Regions from separate parts of the Pseudarthrobacter sp. MOO13 genome, predicted to be linked through region 2. Evidence: predicted binding sites of a transcription regulator. Region 2 holds the regulator's gene; the other holds the start of a gene.
The links. Region 2 encodes LexA, which represses DNA repair genes until DNA is damaged. Its sites were predicted from a motif close to TCGAACANNTGTTCGA; they were not measured.

Region 1 (7,155 bases), 780 kb from region 2:
CTTACGGTCAACGGTAGCGTGGCCGCCGGTATTCCCGGACTTTCCGGGGCGGCGGGGCGGCTGCATGACAGTATGTGGCGACGGTGGCATGCTGGTCCCATGTGTGGACGCTACGTAATGGCACGCGCCGTGGGGGACCTGCTGGCCGAGTTCGACGCCGAGTTGGAGGAGGAGGTCAGCATCCCGCCGTCGTGGAACGTAGCGCCAACGGACGCCGTCCCCATCGTCCTGGAGCGGCTGGTGGAGGATGCTGCAGGGGCCCGGCAGGTACGGCAGTTGCATGTGGCCCGCTGGGGCCTGGTCCCGTCCTGGGCCAAGGATCCCGGGATCGGGTCGCGCATGATCAACGCCCGCAGCGAATCGGTGCTGGAGAAGCCTGCGTTCAGGAAGGCCGTGAAGTCACGCCGCTGCGCCGTCCCCGCCGACGGGTACTACGAATGGAAGCAAGGGCCCGGGAAGTCCAAGCAGCCCTATTATGTGCACCCCGGTGAGGACCACGGGCTGGTATTCGCCGGCCTTTACGAGTGGTGGAAGGACCCGTCCATTCCGGAAGGGGAACCAGGGCGCTGGCTGCTGTCCACTTCCATCCTCACGGCGGACACCCCACCGCCCGGGACTGAATCCACCATCTTCGGGAAGCTGACGGAACTGCACGACCGCGTGCCCCTGCCCATGGACAAGGCCACCACGCAGGCTTGGCTGGACCCGCAGGCTGACGACGCAGCCGCCCTTGTGGACCTGGTGCGGGCCGGGGTCAAGGAAGCTGCCGCCGACTGGCACGTGGAATCCGTGGGCAAGGACGTGGGGAACGTCCGCAACAACGGACCGGACCTGATCCGCCCTGTGGAGGCACTGTTCTAGCAGTCCCTGCCAGGGTGCGGACGCCGTCACACGGTGACCGTGCCGGCGTCGTCCACGGTCCACGTGGGGTTGTAGGCGACTTCCCAGCGGAAGCCGTCAGGATCCGCGAAGTACCCCGTGTAGCCGCCCCAGGGCTGGGTAACGGGTTCGGCGATGATGGCTGCCCCCGCCGCTGCGGCCTCTTCCATGACCCGGTCCACGTCCCCGGCGCTGGCGAGGTTATGGCTGAGGGTGATGCAGGGAACCCCGTCCGGCGGGCTGACGCCTGCCTCCGCCTGCATCTGCCGGGCGTCCCAGAGGGAGAGCACCAGCCCGTGGTTCACCTGGATGAACAGCACCTCCCCGGCAACCTCGCGGTGGACCGGCCAGCCGAGGCCGTCGATGTAGAAGGCCCGCGACCGGTCAACGCTGCGGACGCCGAGGGAGATAAAGTCGACTCTTGGCTCCATGCTTCGATACTGTCAGATGATGGCGACAATTCAAGGAAACGATCGGGATGCCCAGGCCGACAAGGAACAGCTCGCAGCTGTCCGGGTTGCCGTCGATGAGGTGGATGACCAGATTGTCACCCTCATCGCCCGCCGCGAGCGGCTGATCCGGATCGCCGGCACCCTGAAAGGCGACGACGCCGAGGTGCGGGCCCCCGGCCGGGTGGAGCGGATCATCGAGCACGTCCGGGCCGCGGCAGAGAAAAAAGACATTGACCCGGACATCGTCGAGTCAACCTACCGGGCCATGATCTCCGCGTTCATTGAACTCGAACTGAAGATCCATAAGGAAAACAGCTAAGGAAACCCCTACAGGGCTTCCTCCACCGGAACCCCATGCTGGAACTCCCGACCGTCCGCCTCGCTGAAGGCTGACAGGACGTGTCCTTTCCCGAGCCCGTTCAAGGCCGTGGCGGGAAAGCTCCCGGTAATGGTGTTTTCCGAGTGGGATACGCCGGACAGGTCGTAGTCTTCTTCGATTCCCTGGTCCCGGTTGAACGCGTAGCAGGCAATGAGCCTCCCCGTTCATGAATTCAATGCAAAGCCGCCGCTGCGTTGAATAGTCCGGCGTGGCTCCCATCAAGCCCACCACGTAGGCGCCGGACTCCGGAATGGCGCCATCGATATCGAACGTGGCCACCAGGGTGGAGTCCTGGGTCTTGATGCTTGCCTGCTTCAGGAGTGCGTCATCGGTACTCATGCCATCATCCTGCTCCCTGCCGCACGGTCCGTCCACCCCCGCCTATGTTTTGCCGGCTCCCCGGCGTAGACTTGATTTATTCGAACACATATTCGAATGGAGCATTTGGGAAGAACCGTCCGGGAGGCGCGCATGGGCATGTTCAGCGAGTCCATAGACGTGGCATGTTCCCCCTCCGGGCAGCCTGAATCGTTAACGTGGGCAGGCAGGGACTATCTCGTCTGCGCTGAGCCCGTCCGGTGGTATGAACGCCGCCAGTGGTGGGCTGAAGACGCCAGGGCTCCCCTGGGGAGCGGCCCTGGCGTGGTGGACCACGAAATCTGGCGAATCCAGGTGCTTCCCGCTGCTGGGAACAATGCTTCAGAACCCCTGACCCTCGACCTCACCCGGCATGTTGGCAGCGGCCGGTGGCGGCTGCTGCGGATCCATGACGCCCTTCGCCCCAGAACAGCATGAGCTTCACCCACCTTCACGTTTCCACAGCATTCAGCGCCCATTACGGCGTCTCCTGGCCGGAGGAACTTGCACAGGCCGCCGCAAGCGACGGCGCCACTGCCCTGGCATGCACCGACCGGGACGGCCTGTATGGCACCATCAAGCACCTCAAAGCCTGCATGGCTGCAGGCATCGACCCCATCGTGGGGGTGGACCTTGCGGTCTTCGACGACGACGGGGACCACCGCACGCAGGTAGCCGGGCGGGTGGTGGTGCTCGCCCGTGGGCACAACAATGGCGCGGGTTACCGTGCTCTATGCCGGCTGGTTTCCGATGCCCACGCCCGGACCTCCGGGAAGGCCGGGGGAACAGTGCCGGTAGCGGTCACCCGCGCCGAATTGGCCTCCCGGACCCTCGACCCGGCAACGCTCAAACCGGTGCTGACCGTGCTGATTGGACCGGATTCCGACGTCGGCAAGGCCATGGGAGGCAGGCGGTACCTCCGTCCCCGAACCCTTTTCAAACAATGGCTGGATGCCATGCCCGCGGGAACCGTCGTTGCAGAAATCGTCTCCCAGCTCAGCGCGCCCGGCTTCCCCCTCAGCACTGCCCATGCAGTCCGCATGCTCCGGCTCGCCGAAGAACACCACGTCCCCGCCATCCTCAGCAACGCGGTGCGGTATTGCGCTGCGGACGGGGCGCCAACCGCGGATGTCCTTGACTCTGCCCGGACGTTGAAGTCCCTGCCGGAGCTGGCAGGGGAACCGCTGCTCCAGCCCACAGGCCAGGGGTGGCTGAAAACCGCGGAACAGATGCTCGGCCTGGGCAAGGAAATCATTACCGCAGCAGGGTATGGGGCCGCTGACCTCAAGCAACTGATGGCCCAAACCGAGGCGCTCGCCGACCTCTGCCGGATGGACCCCACCTCGGACATGGGATGGAAGCAGCCCGTGGTGCCGGAGGCATCAGTCATTGGCATTACCCGGGATCCGCATATGGAACTCATCCAGCGGTGCCATGCCGGAATTGGCAGGCGGTTCCCGGGGATCGGCGGACACGACGAAAAAACGATGCTGGCTCGGCTTGAGCATGAGCTGGGGATCATCCGGAACCTGGGGTTCTCGTCCTACTTCCTGACTGTGGCAGAGGTATCCCGGATGATCCAGGACATGGGAGTCAGGGCGGCAGCCCGTGGGTCCGGGGCGTCCAGCCTGGTCAATTATTTGATCGAGGTAAGCCACGTAAATCCGTTGCAGCACGATCTCATCTTTGAACGGTTCCTCTCCAACGACCGTGCCACCCTGCCGGACATCGACATCGACGTTGAAAGCGCTGAACGCCACAACGTCTACCGCCAAATCTTCGAACGCTTCGGCTCAGAGCGCGTCACCCTGATGAGCATGCAAAACGGCTACCGGGCCCGCGGGGCAGTGCGCGACGCCGGGATGGCGTTGGGGATGGACGATGACGAGGTGGGGGAAATTGCCAAGCAGTTGTGGCGGTTCTCGGCCAGGAAATTCCGCGAAGCGCTGCAGGAAAAACCCGAACTCAAGGAGTTCGCCGGCCGGGTGGAGCACAAAGACGCCGACGGAAACCAGCAGCTGGACCTTCTGGTCGACCTGACGGAGCGGCTGGACCGGCTGCCCCGGCATATCTCGATGCACCCCTGCGGCGTCATCCTGGGAGACGCCACGCTCCTGGACCGCACCCCTGTCCAGCCCAGCGGCCTGGGCCTGCCCATGAGCCAGTTCGATAAACACGACATGGACCCCATGGGAATGCTCAAACTCGATGTCCTCGGCGTCAGGATGCAGAGCGCCATGGCCTTCGCGGTCCGGGAAGTGATCCGCCTGCACCCTTCCAAGGCCGAGGTGGTGGCTGCTGGCCGCCACCCGGCAGGTCCGGATGGCAGGGGACCTGACTACATCGCCGCTGACGGCCGGATCGACCTCAACGCCGTCCCCCTCGATGACGAACCGACCTATGAGCTGATCCGCAGCACCCACACCCTCGGGTGTTTCCAGATCGAATCCCCGGGCCAGCGGGAACTGATTGGAAAGCTGGCACCCCGGGAGTTCAACGACCTCATTATCGACATCTCCTTGTTCCGGCCGGGACCCATGAAATCGGACATGGTCCGTCCCTTCCTGGAACACCGCCATGGGTTCGCCCCGGAGGTGTATCCGCACCCGGACCTCAAGCCCGTTCTCCAGGAAACCCATGGAGTGACGGTCTTCCATGAGCAGATCCTCAAGACGTTCAATGTCATGACCGGTTGTGGGCTGGCCCGCGCGGACGAATTCAGGCGCGCCTTGGGCAACGAAGCGCTGGAGACTGCGGTGGAGGAATTCTTCCGCCGCGAAGCCCGTGCCCGCAATTACGCTCCTGACGTGGTGGACAAGGTCTGGGGAACCCTCAAGGCCTTTGGCAGCTTTGGTTTCTGCAAGGCCCACGGTGCCGCTTTTGCCGTGCCCACCTACCAGTCTGCCTGGCTCAAGGCCCACCATCCGGAAGCGTTCCTCGCCGGGCTCTGGGAGCATGACCCGGGAATGTATCCCAAGCGGCTGCTGGTAGCCGAAGCCCGGCGTCTTGGCATCCCCATCCTGCCCCTGGACATCAACCGCAGCCAGGCGGAGTACCGGGTGGAACGGGTGGAGGAAGGCAAGGACCAGGGAAAATTGGGTATCCGATTGAGCCTGAACGGTATTTACGGGCTCTCAGCGACGGAATTGAAGCGGATTGTCGCCGGACAGCCCTACGACTCTTTGGCGGACCTCAGGTCGCGCTCGCGGCTCAGCAAGCCCAGCATCCGGCGCCTGGCGCAGCTGGGCGCCTTCGATTCACTGCACCGTGAAGCGGGAGGCCAAGCAAACCGGGCCGATCTTGTGCAACACCTCCAACAACTCCAAGCAGGCAAAGGGGCACGGAAGGGAGTTGAAGTCCTTGAAGGGCAACTTTCCCTGCCCTTGGGGGATGTTGAACTGCGAAATATCAAACCCGGACTCCCGGCACCCACCCTGGTGGAGAATGTCAGGGCCGAACTCGATCTCATGGCCGTCGATGTCAGCAGCCACCTGATGGACAGCCACCGGCCGTTACTGGACAAGCTTGGCGTCACCACTGCTGACTCACTCCTCAGCCTGCGCAACGGCACCGAGGTCCTGGTGGCCGGTGTGCGGGTGGCCACCCAGACCCCTCCCATGCGCGGCGGAAGGCGGGTTGTGTTCATCAGCATCGACGACGGTACAGGCTGCGTGGACTCAGTCTTCTTCCATGAGGCCCAGGAGAGTGCAGGGCCCCTCCTTTTTGGCACCCGTTTGCTGTTGATCCGGGGCACCACCAGAAGGACCGGACCCCGGGGCATCAGCCTGAGCGCGAGCATGGCCTGGGACCTGGCCAGGACCGCGACTTTGCCGTTCCCGGAATCAACACAGCATCCGGACTCTGACGGTCCACATCCCCTTGACGGCATCAGCAGGGCACTGGCCATCACCGGTTTCAGCGGCTGAACCAAGCCCCGGGCACCACCTGCCGCGTTGGTCGGCCCCAGTCGGAACCGATAGCATTGACGATGGCTGGCTGTGGTCCCCGTATGCCACAAGCTATGAAGCCTGAACTTTGAATAGGAGACACCCGTGTCAGATGCCCAGCAGATCACCCTTCTCGTCGATGGCGAAGAGACCAAGGTGACTACCGGGACAACCGGTGCGGAACTCTTCTTTGAGCGCCGTGACGTTGTTGTAGCCCGCGTCAACGGCGAATTGAAGGACCTGGACCAGGAACTTCCCGAGGGCGCCGAGGTAGAGGGCGTCACCATCGATTCCCCCGACGGCCTGAACGTCCTGCGCCACTCCACTGCACACGTGATGGCGCAGGCAGTGCAGCAGCTGCGTCCCGACGCCAAGCTTGGCATCGGCCCCTACATCACCGACGGTTTCTACTTCGATTTCGACGTGGCCGAGCCTTTCACCCCTGAGGACCTCAAGACCCTCGAAAAGATGATGCTCAAAATCGTCAACCAGAACCAGAAATTCGTCCGCCGCGTGGTCAGCGAGGACGAGGCCCGCGAGGCCATGAAGGACGAGCCCTACAAGCTTGAACTGCTGGGCAAGAAGGACGGCGCTGCCGAGGCCGGCGAGGGCGTTAACGTCGAGGTCGGCGCCGGTGACATCACCATTTACGACAACGTGGAGCGCAAGGAAGGCACCACTGTCTGGTGCGACCTCTGCCGTGGCCCGCACCTGCCCAACACCAAGCTCATCTCCAACGCCTTCGCGCTGACCCGGTCCTCGTCTGCCTACTGGCTGGGCAACCAGAAGAACCAGCAGCTGCAGCGCATCTATGGAACCGCCTGGCCCACCAAGGACGCGCTGAAGGCGTACCAGGAGCGCATTGCCGAGGCCGAACGCCGCGACCACCGCAAGCTCGGCTCCGAACTTGACCTCTTCTCCTTCCCGGACGAGCTTGGCTCCGGCCTGCCGGTGTTCCACCCCAAGGGCGGCATTATCCGCAAGGAGATGGAGGATTACTCCCGCCAGCGCCACGTCGAGGCCGGCTACGAGTTCGTCTACACCCCGCACATCACCAAGGGCCACCTGTACGAAGTCTCCGGGCACCTGGACTGGTACAAGGACGGCATGTTCCCCGCCATGCACGTGGACGCCGAACTCA
Region 2 (7,155 bases):
GGTCCGATCCAGCCGCCCAGGACATGAGTCCCGAGGAAATCCAGGCTGTCATCGACCGGATCCTCGCCAAGGACGTACCGGTCCGGAAAGTCAGCACGCCCAGCGGCGACGGCAGCGGCACCGGAAAAGCTGTGCTCGGCAAGGCCCAGGCCATATCCCGCCTCGACGAAGAACATTCAACGTACGACGGCGACCAGCAGGACCTCGAGGAACGCCGGGCCCTGCGCCGCAGGGCAGGGTTGTCCACCGAACTCGAAGACGTCACCGAGGTCGAATACCGCCAGCTCCGCTTGGAACGCGTGGTCCTGGCAGGGCTCTGGTCCGACGGAACACTGGCCGACGCCGAAAATTCGCTGCGCGAGCTTGCCGCCCTCGCCGAGACGGCCGGCTCCGAGGTCCTCGACGGGCTGGTACAGCGGAGGGCCAAGCCGGATCCCGGAACGTTCCTGGGCTCGGGCAAGGCGCTCGAACTGAAGGACATCGTCATGTCCACCGGTGCGGACACCGTGGTGGTGGACGCCGAGCTCGCACCCTCGCAGCGTCGTGGCCTCGAAGACATCGTCAAGGTCAAGGTAATCGACCGTACGGCCCTGATCCTGGACATCTTCGCCCAGCACGCCAAGAGCCGCGAGGGCAAGGCCCAAGTGGAGCTGGCACAGCTGGAATACCTGCTTCCCCGACTCCGCGGCTGGGGCGAATCGATGTCCCGCCAGGCAGGCGGCCAAGTGGGTGGCGCTGCCGCCGGCATGGGCTCGCGCGGCCCCGGTGAAACCAAGATCGAACTGGACCGGCGCCGGATCCGTACGCGCATGGCCAAGCTTCGGCGCGAGATCGCCGCGATGAAGCCGGCGCGGGAAACCAAGCGGGCCAACCGCCGTCGTAACGAGGTACCGTCGGTGGCCATTGCCGGGTACACCAACGCAGGGAAATCCTCCCTGCTCAACAGGCTCACCGACGCCGGCGTCCTGGTGGAGAACGCCTTGTTCGCCACCCTGGATCCCACCGTCCGCAAGGCCGAAACCGCTGACGGCCTGGGTTACACCCTGGCCGACACCGTGGGCTTCGTCCGCTCGCTGCCCACCCAGCTGGTGGAGGCCTTCCGCTCCACCCTCGAAGAGGTGGCCGATTCGGACCTGATCCTGCACGTGGTGGACGCCTCGCACCCCGATCCCGAGGGCCAGATCGCCGCGGTCCGGAAGGTCTTCAGCGAAGTTGACGCCCGCAAGGTGCCTGAGATCATCGTGCTGAACAAGGCCGATGCCGCCGATCCCTTCGTGATCGAGCGGCTGAAGCAGCGCGAACCACGCCATGTGGTGGTCTCGGCCCGGACGGGTGAGGGTATTGCCGAGCTGCTGAAGGCCATCAGCGACGCCATCCCGAGGCCCAGCGTGAAGCTTGAACTGCTCATTCCGTACGACCGGGGCGACCTGCTCAGCAAGCTGCACGAATCCGACGCCGAAATCATCCACCTCGACCACGTTGAGGAAGGTACCAGGGCCGTGGTGATGGTCCGCGAGGGCCTGGCATCCGAGCTGGAACCATTCGCCCTCAATGACTGACCTCGCGGCCGGGGAAGCTGCGCAGGCGAGCGGCGAGCAGTTCGTCCTTGAACTGCTCGACCGCGCCGTCGCCGGCATGGGCGGACAAAGCCGCACCGGACAACACGAAATGGCCCGTCAGGTGGCCCGGGCCATCAGTTCGGGCAACCATCTCCTGGTCCAGGCCGGCACCGGGACCGGCAAGTCCCTGGCCTACCTGGTACCGCTCATTGCCCATGCCTTGGAAAGCAATAAGCCCGCCCTGGTGTCCACGGCCACGCTGGCCCTGCAAACCCAGATCGTGGGCAGGGACCTGCCCCGCCTCCTAAAGAACATCACCCCGGCCCTGGAACGGCCCGTCAAAGTGGCCCTGGTCAAGGGGCGGTCCAACTACGTCTGCCGCCACAAGGTGGAGGGCGGGTTCCCTTCCGAAGAGCCTTCGGAGGGCCAGCTGTTCTCCCTGGGCGAGGACACCAGCGTGCCGCACTTCGCCGCCTCTGTGGGCGGTCCCGCCTCCCAGCTGGGCAAGGAAGTGGTGCGGCTGCGGGAGTGGGCCGAGAAGACCGCCACCGGCGACCGTGACGAGCTTCTTCCCGGCGTGACCGACCGTGCATGGCGGCAGGTGTCCGTGACCTCCATGGAATGCCTGGGGGCGCAAAAATGTCCCATGGCCGCTGAGTGCTTCAGTGAACTGGCGCGGCAGGACGCGGCCGAGGCAGACGTCGTGGTGACCAACCACGCCATGCTCGCCGTCAGCGCCTTCGAGGGGCTCGCCGTGCTGCCCGAATATGACGTCGTGGTAGTGGACGAGGCGCATGAACTGCAGGACCGCGTCACCGGGGCCGTCTCCGGGCAGTTGTCCGTCGCCATGGTGCACGCCGCCGCATCAGGTGCCCGCAAACACACGGCCATCACCGTTGACGCCCTGAACGCTGCGGCCGCCAACCTTGAGCTGGCCCTCGCCGGGGCCCCGAACGGGCTGCTGCCCAACGGCCTGAACGACGAACAGCTGGACTGCGTGGACCAGCTGCGTGAGGCCTGCCGCGCGGCGCTGTCCGATTCCAAGGGGGACAGCAACACCACGGCCGACGGCGGGCGGCAGCTCGCCCGGTCCCGCCTCATGCTGATCCTTGAATTATGCGAACGGCTGCTGGCTGCCCGAGAGAACCGCGAAGTGGTCTGGTTCTCGCGCGCGAGCACCTTCGACCCCGGCCAGGGTTACTCCCAGCCTGACGAGAATGCGCCGGTGCTGGTCAACATCGCGCCGCTGTCCGTTGCCGGGCGGCTGAGGGAAGGACTCTTCGCCGGCCACACTGTTGTGCTGACCTCTGCCACCCTGGCCATCGGGTCCGCGTTCGAACCGGCAGCGGGCGGGCTGGGACTGATAGGCGACGGAGCTCCCAGCTGGACGGGGGTGGATGTCGGCTCACCCTTCGACTACCCCAAACAGGGCATCCTCTACGTGGCGGGACACCTGCCCAAACCGGGCCGGGGTGTTTCGCCGGAAGCCCTGGAGGAGCTCGAGGCGCTCATCAAAGCATCCGGTGGCGGGGCCCTTTGCCTCTTTTCCTCGCGTCGGGCTGCGGAGGAGGCCGCCGATGCCCTGCGGCCCAAGCTCGATATGACCGTGCTCTGCCAGGGCGAGTCAACCATGACCGCCCTGGTCAAGCAGTTCGCGGACGAACCGGATACCTGCCTCTTCGGGACTATGTCCCTGTGGCAGGGGGTGGACGTTCCGGGCGGGTCGTGCCGGCTCGTGGTGATCGACCGGATTCCCTTCCCCAGGCCGGACGATCCCCTCATGACAGCTCGGTCGCGGGCCGTGGCCCAGGCCGGTGGCAACGGTTTCATGTCGGTGTCGGCTACCCACGCGGCCATCCGGCTGGCGCAGGGCGCCGGGCGGCTGATCCGGTCAACCGGCGACAAAGGAGTGGTGGCGGTGCTGGATTCGCGGCTGGCAACCGAACGTTATGCGGGCTTCCTGCGGGCCGCGCTGCCGCCTTTCTGGTCCACCACGGACCGCAGCAAGGCGCTGGCCGCACTCACCAGGCTCGGCGCGGAGGCCTCTGAATAGAGTCCTGCCGCGGCCGGAGGTGACAGGCGGTGTCAGAGGGACCGCAGCACCGAAACCACTTTGCCCATGATGGTCGCGTGGTCGCCCAGGATGGGTTCGTACTGCGTGTTCTGCGGGAGCAGCCAGGTGTGGCCGTCCCGCTGGCGGAAGGTCTTGACGGTTGCTTCGTCATCGAGCAGGGCAGCGACGATGTCACCGTTGACGGCGTCCGCCTGGCGGCGCACCACGACCCAGTCTCCGTCGCAGATGGCGGCGTCCACCATGGAGTCCCCGGCCACCTTGAGCATGAACAGTTCACCCTGGCCCACAAGTTGGCGGGGGAGCGGCATGACATCCTCAACGAGCTGCTCGGCGAGGATGGGACCGCCGGCGGCAATCCGGCCCACGAGCGGAACCATGGCGGTGTCCAGCGCGGTAGGCAGCTCCGTTACGGTGGCGCCGGGTGTCTGCGGCGCTGAGGCGGCAATCGGCTTCCCGCCGCCGCCGTCAAGCGTGAGGGGCATGAGCACCTCCATGGCCCGCGGCCGCTTCGGGTCGCGCCGGAGGTAGCCAAGCTTCTCCAGCTGGGACAGCTGATGGGTCACGCTGGACAAGCTCGCAAGGCCCACCGTGTCGCCGATCTCGCGCATTGAGGGCGGGTAGCCGTTGTCATTGACGGACCGCTGGATGGTCTCGAGGATCTTCTTCTGCCGCGGGGTAAGCCCCTTCGGAGTCCTCTTTGGTTGCGGGGCCGTCCTGCCCCCGGCGGCTGCTGCTGCCATGTTCGCCAATGCCTTTCGCTTGCCGCCGGATCTTCCGCCCCACGCCGTAGGCCGGCGTTGCGTGAAGGGTCACCGCTGTCATTGTCAGACCCTGCTGTTCAACTTCAGTGGTGGTTGTTCTTGGTTTCCAAGCTAGGCCAGCCACATTGCTTTTTCAAACATTTGTTCTAGCGAGTCTCGACATTGTTCGTTGATAGGTGCTAAAACTTAGTAAGCAAAGTTCGAATATGTGTTCTAACCATTGCATGGCCTGTTCGAAGACCTGGCCGGAAGAGATCGGTATTCCGGCACGGCAGGCAGGACGGCAGCGGCGGACACCCGGGCAGCACGGCAGGTCCAGGAGGGCTCAGTTCATGTCAGCTTTAACTCTTTCCCACATATCCCGTCCGGAGTTCCTGGCCGGGGAGCGCCACTCGTCCGGCAGCCGGCGGATCAGTGCCGGAACTGCGCCATCACCGGCGCCGCTTCGGTTGACCCGGCGGGGGCGGATCGTCCTGGTGGGAGTGCCGCTGATTCTCCTCGCGGTCCTGCTGCTCTCCTTGGCGGGACTTTTCCACTCCCCGGCCAAGGCCTCCGATTCCGCCGCGGACCTCGCCGTGACGCCCACGGTGACAGTCACGGTCCAGCCCGGCCAGTCCCTGTGGTCCATCGCCGGTGCCGTGGCCCCGAACCGGGATGCACGGGACGTCGTGGCGGACATCGTCCAGCTCAACAACCTGTCCGCCGGCGCGGTCCTGCCCGGGCAGCAGCTCTTCGTCCCCAGCCACTGACCCCTTCTTGAGCGGGTACCGCGGAGCGGCAGCCTGGCGCCGCGGCCTGGTGACTGCGGGTGCGCGTCCCCCGGAGGCTGCCGCCAGCTCTTCGTCCGGGCGTTTCCGAGGCAGGCCAAAAGTGTCATATTTTCCGGTAGTTGCCACGGCAACTAAACTGTTCAGGTGAACGACCAGCTAGAACGCCTGAACCGGCTACCCCTCCGCAGCAACCTTCGCGGGCTGACTCCCTACGGGGCGCCCCAACTGGACGTCCCCATTCTCCTGAACGTCAACGAGAACACCCATGGCGTCCCGGCGGACGTGCGTGCCGCCATCAGCGCCGCCGTGACGGAGGCCGCCGCCGGCCTGAACCGCTACCCGGACCGGGAGTTCACCGAGCTCCGCAAGGCCCTGGCCGAGTACCTTGGCCACGGCCTCGACGAAACCAACCTGTGGGCCGCCAACGGCTCCAACGAGGTCCTGCAGCAAATCCTCCAGGCGTTCGGCGGCCCGGGCCGCACCGCCCTGGGCTTCCCGCCCACGTACTCCATGTACCCGCTGCTGGCGAGCGGCACCGACACCGAATACATCACCGGTGTCCGGGCCGAGGGCTACGACCTCAGCGCAGAATCCGCTGCCCGGCAGGTCAGGGAGCTGCAGCCGAACATCGTGTTCCTCTGCTCGCCGAACAATCCCACCGGCACCGGCCTGGGACTGGACGTCGTCGAGGCTGTCTACGAGGCCGGTGCTCCAAGCCAGACCATCGTCATCGTGGACGAGGCGTACCACGAATTCGCCCACGACGGCACGCCCAGCGCCCTGACCCTGTTGCCCGGCAGGGAGCGGCTGATTGTCTCCCGCACCATGAGCAAGGCCTTCGCACTCGCCGGCGCACGCCTCGGCTACATGGCCGCGGCCCCGGAGGTCACCGATGCCCTGCGGCTGGTGCGCCTTCCGTACCACCTGTCCGCGATCACCCAGGCAACCGCCCTGGCAGCCCTGCAGCACCGCGAAGCGCTCATGGCCGATGTGCAGGACATCAAGCAGCAGCGCGACCGCATTGTGGCTGAGCTGACCAGGATGGGCCTCAAGCCCGCCGCGTCCGACTCCAACTACGTGTTCTTCGGCGGCCTGGAGAACCCGCACCAGGTCTGGCAGGAACTGCTGGACGCGGGCGTGCTGATCCGCGACGTGGGAATTCCCGGGCACCTGCGGGTCACGGCCGGTACCGAGCCGGAAACCACAGCCTTCCTCACGTCCCTGGAGCGCATCCTTGCGGGCCACGCCGCGCTTCCCGCCTAGACTTGATACAGCGGCGCTGGGCGCCCTGAACCACTCCTTCTCCCACTAAGGATCCTTCACCATGAGTTCAACCGGTTCGAATACTGCTGCGGCCCGGACCGCCCGCATGGAGCGCGCCACCAGCGAGTCCTCCGTCCTCGTGGAGATCAACCTCGACGGAACGGGTGTGTCCAACATCGACACCTCGGTGCCGTTCTACGACCACATGCTGACCGCCCTGTGCAAGCACTCGCTGATCGACATGACCGTCAAAGCCACCGGCGACACCCACATCGACGTCCACCACACCGTGGAGGATGTCGCCATCACGTTCGGCGAGGTCCTGCGGACCGCGTTGGGAAACAAAGCCGGGATCCGCAGGTTTGGCGAGGCCACCGTGCCGCTGGACGAAGCCCTCGCCAACGCGGTGGTGGACGTCTCCGGCCGTCCCTACCTGGTCCACGGCGGCGAGCCCGCTGGCCAGGAGTACCACCTGATAGGCGGCCACTTCACCGGCTCCCTGACCCGCCACGTCTTTGAGGCCATCACGCTGCACGCCGGCATCTGCCTGCACATGAACGTCCTGGCCGGCCGGGACCCGCACCACATCGTGGAGGCGCAGTTCAAGGCCTTCGCCCGCGCGCTCCGCGCCGCCGTCGAACCCGATCCCCGGGTTGAAGGCATCCCCTCCACCAAGGGTGCGCTGTGAGCGGGCAGGTCCTCAAGGACGGAGCGATCATCGATCCCAC

Region 1: AC4EEO_RS08425 (DUF6504 family protein) is a predicted target of LexA. The motif match lies at 2,130-2,145, and genes of this name have one in related genera.

Annotation. Positions count from the first base shown of each region.
Region 1 is NZ_CM177848.1:1,803,175-1,810,329, forward strand. Features, by position in the region: gene AC4EEO_RS08405 (SOS response-associated peptidase) at 100-861, shown strand; gene AC4EEO_RS08410 (VOC family protein) at 888-1,310, opposite strand; gene AC4EEO_RS08415 (chorismate mutase) at 1,327-1,650, shown strand; partial or broken gene AC4EEO_RS08420 (hypothetical protein) at 1,659-2,049, opposite strand; gene AC4EEO_RS08425 (DUF6504 family protein) at 2,182-2,505, shown strand; gene AC4EEO_RS08430 (DNA polymerase III subunit alpha) at 2,502-5,993, shown strand; gene thrS (threonine--tRNA ligase) at 6,120-7,155, shown strand, end outside.
Region 2 is NZ_CM177848.1:2,584,046-2,591,200, reverse strand. Features, by position in the region: gene hflX (GTPase HflX) at 1-1,559, shown strand, start outside; gene AC4EEO_RS11905 (ATP-dependent DNA helicase) at 1,552-3,612, shown strand; gene lexA (transcriptional repressor LexA) at 3,645-4,373, opposite strand; gene AC4EEO_RS11895 (LysM peptidoglycan-binding domain-containing protein) at 4,727-5,143, shown strand; gene AC4EEO_RS11890 (histidinol-phosphate transaminase) at 5,309-6,427, shown strand; gene hisB (imidazoleglycerol-phosphate dehydratase HisB) at 6,489-7,115, shown strand; gene hisH (imidazole glycerol phosphate synthase subunit HisH) at 7,112-7,155, shown strand, end outside.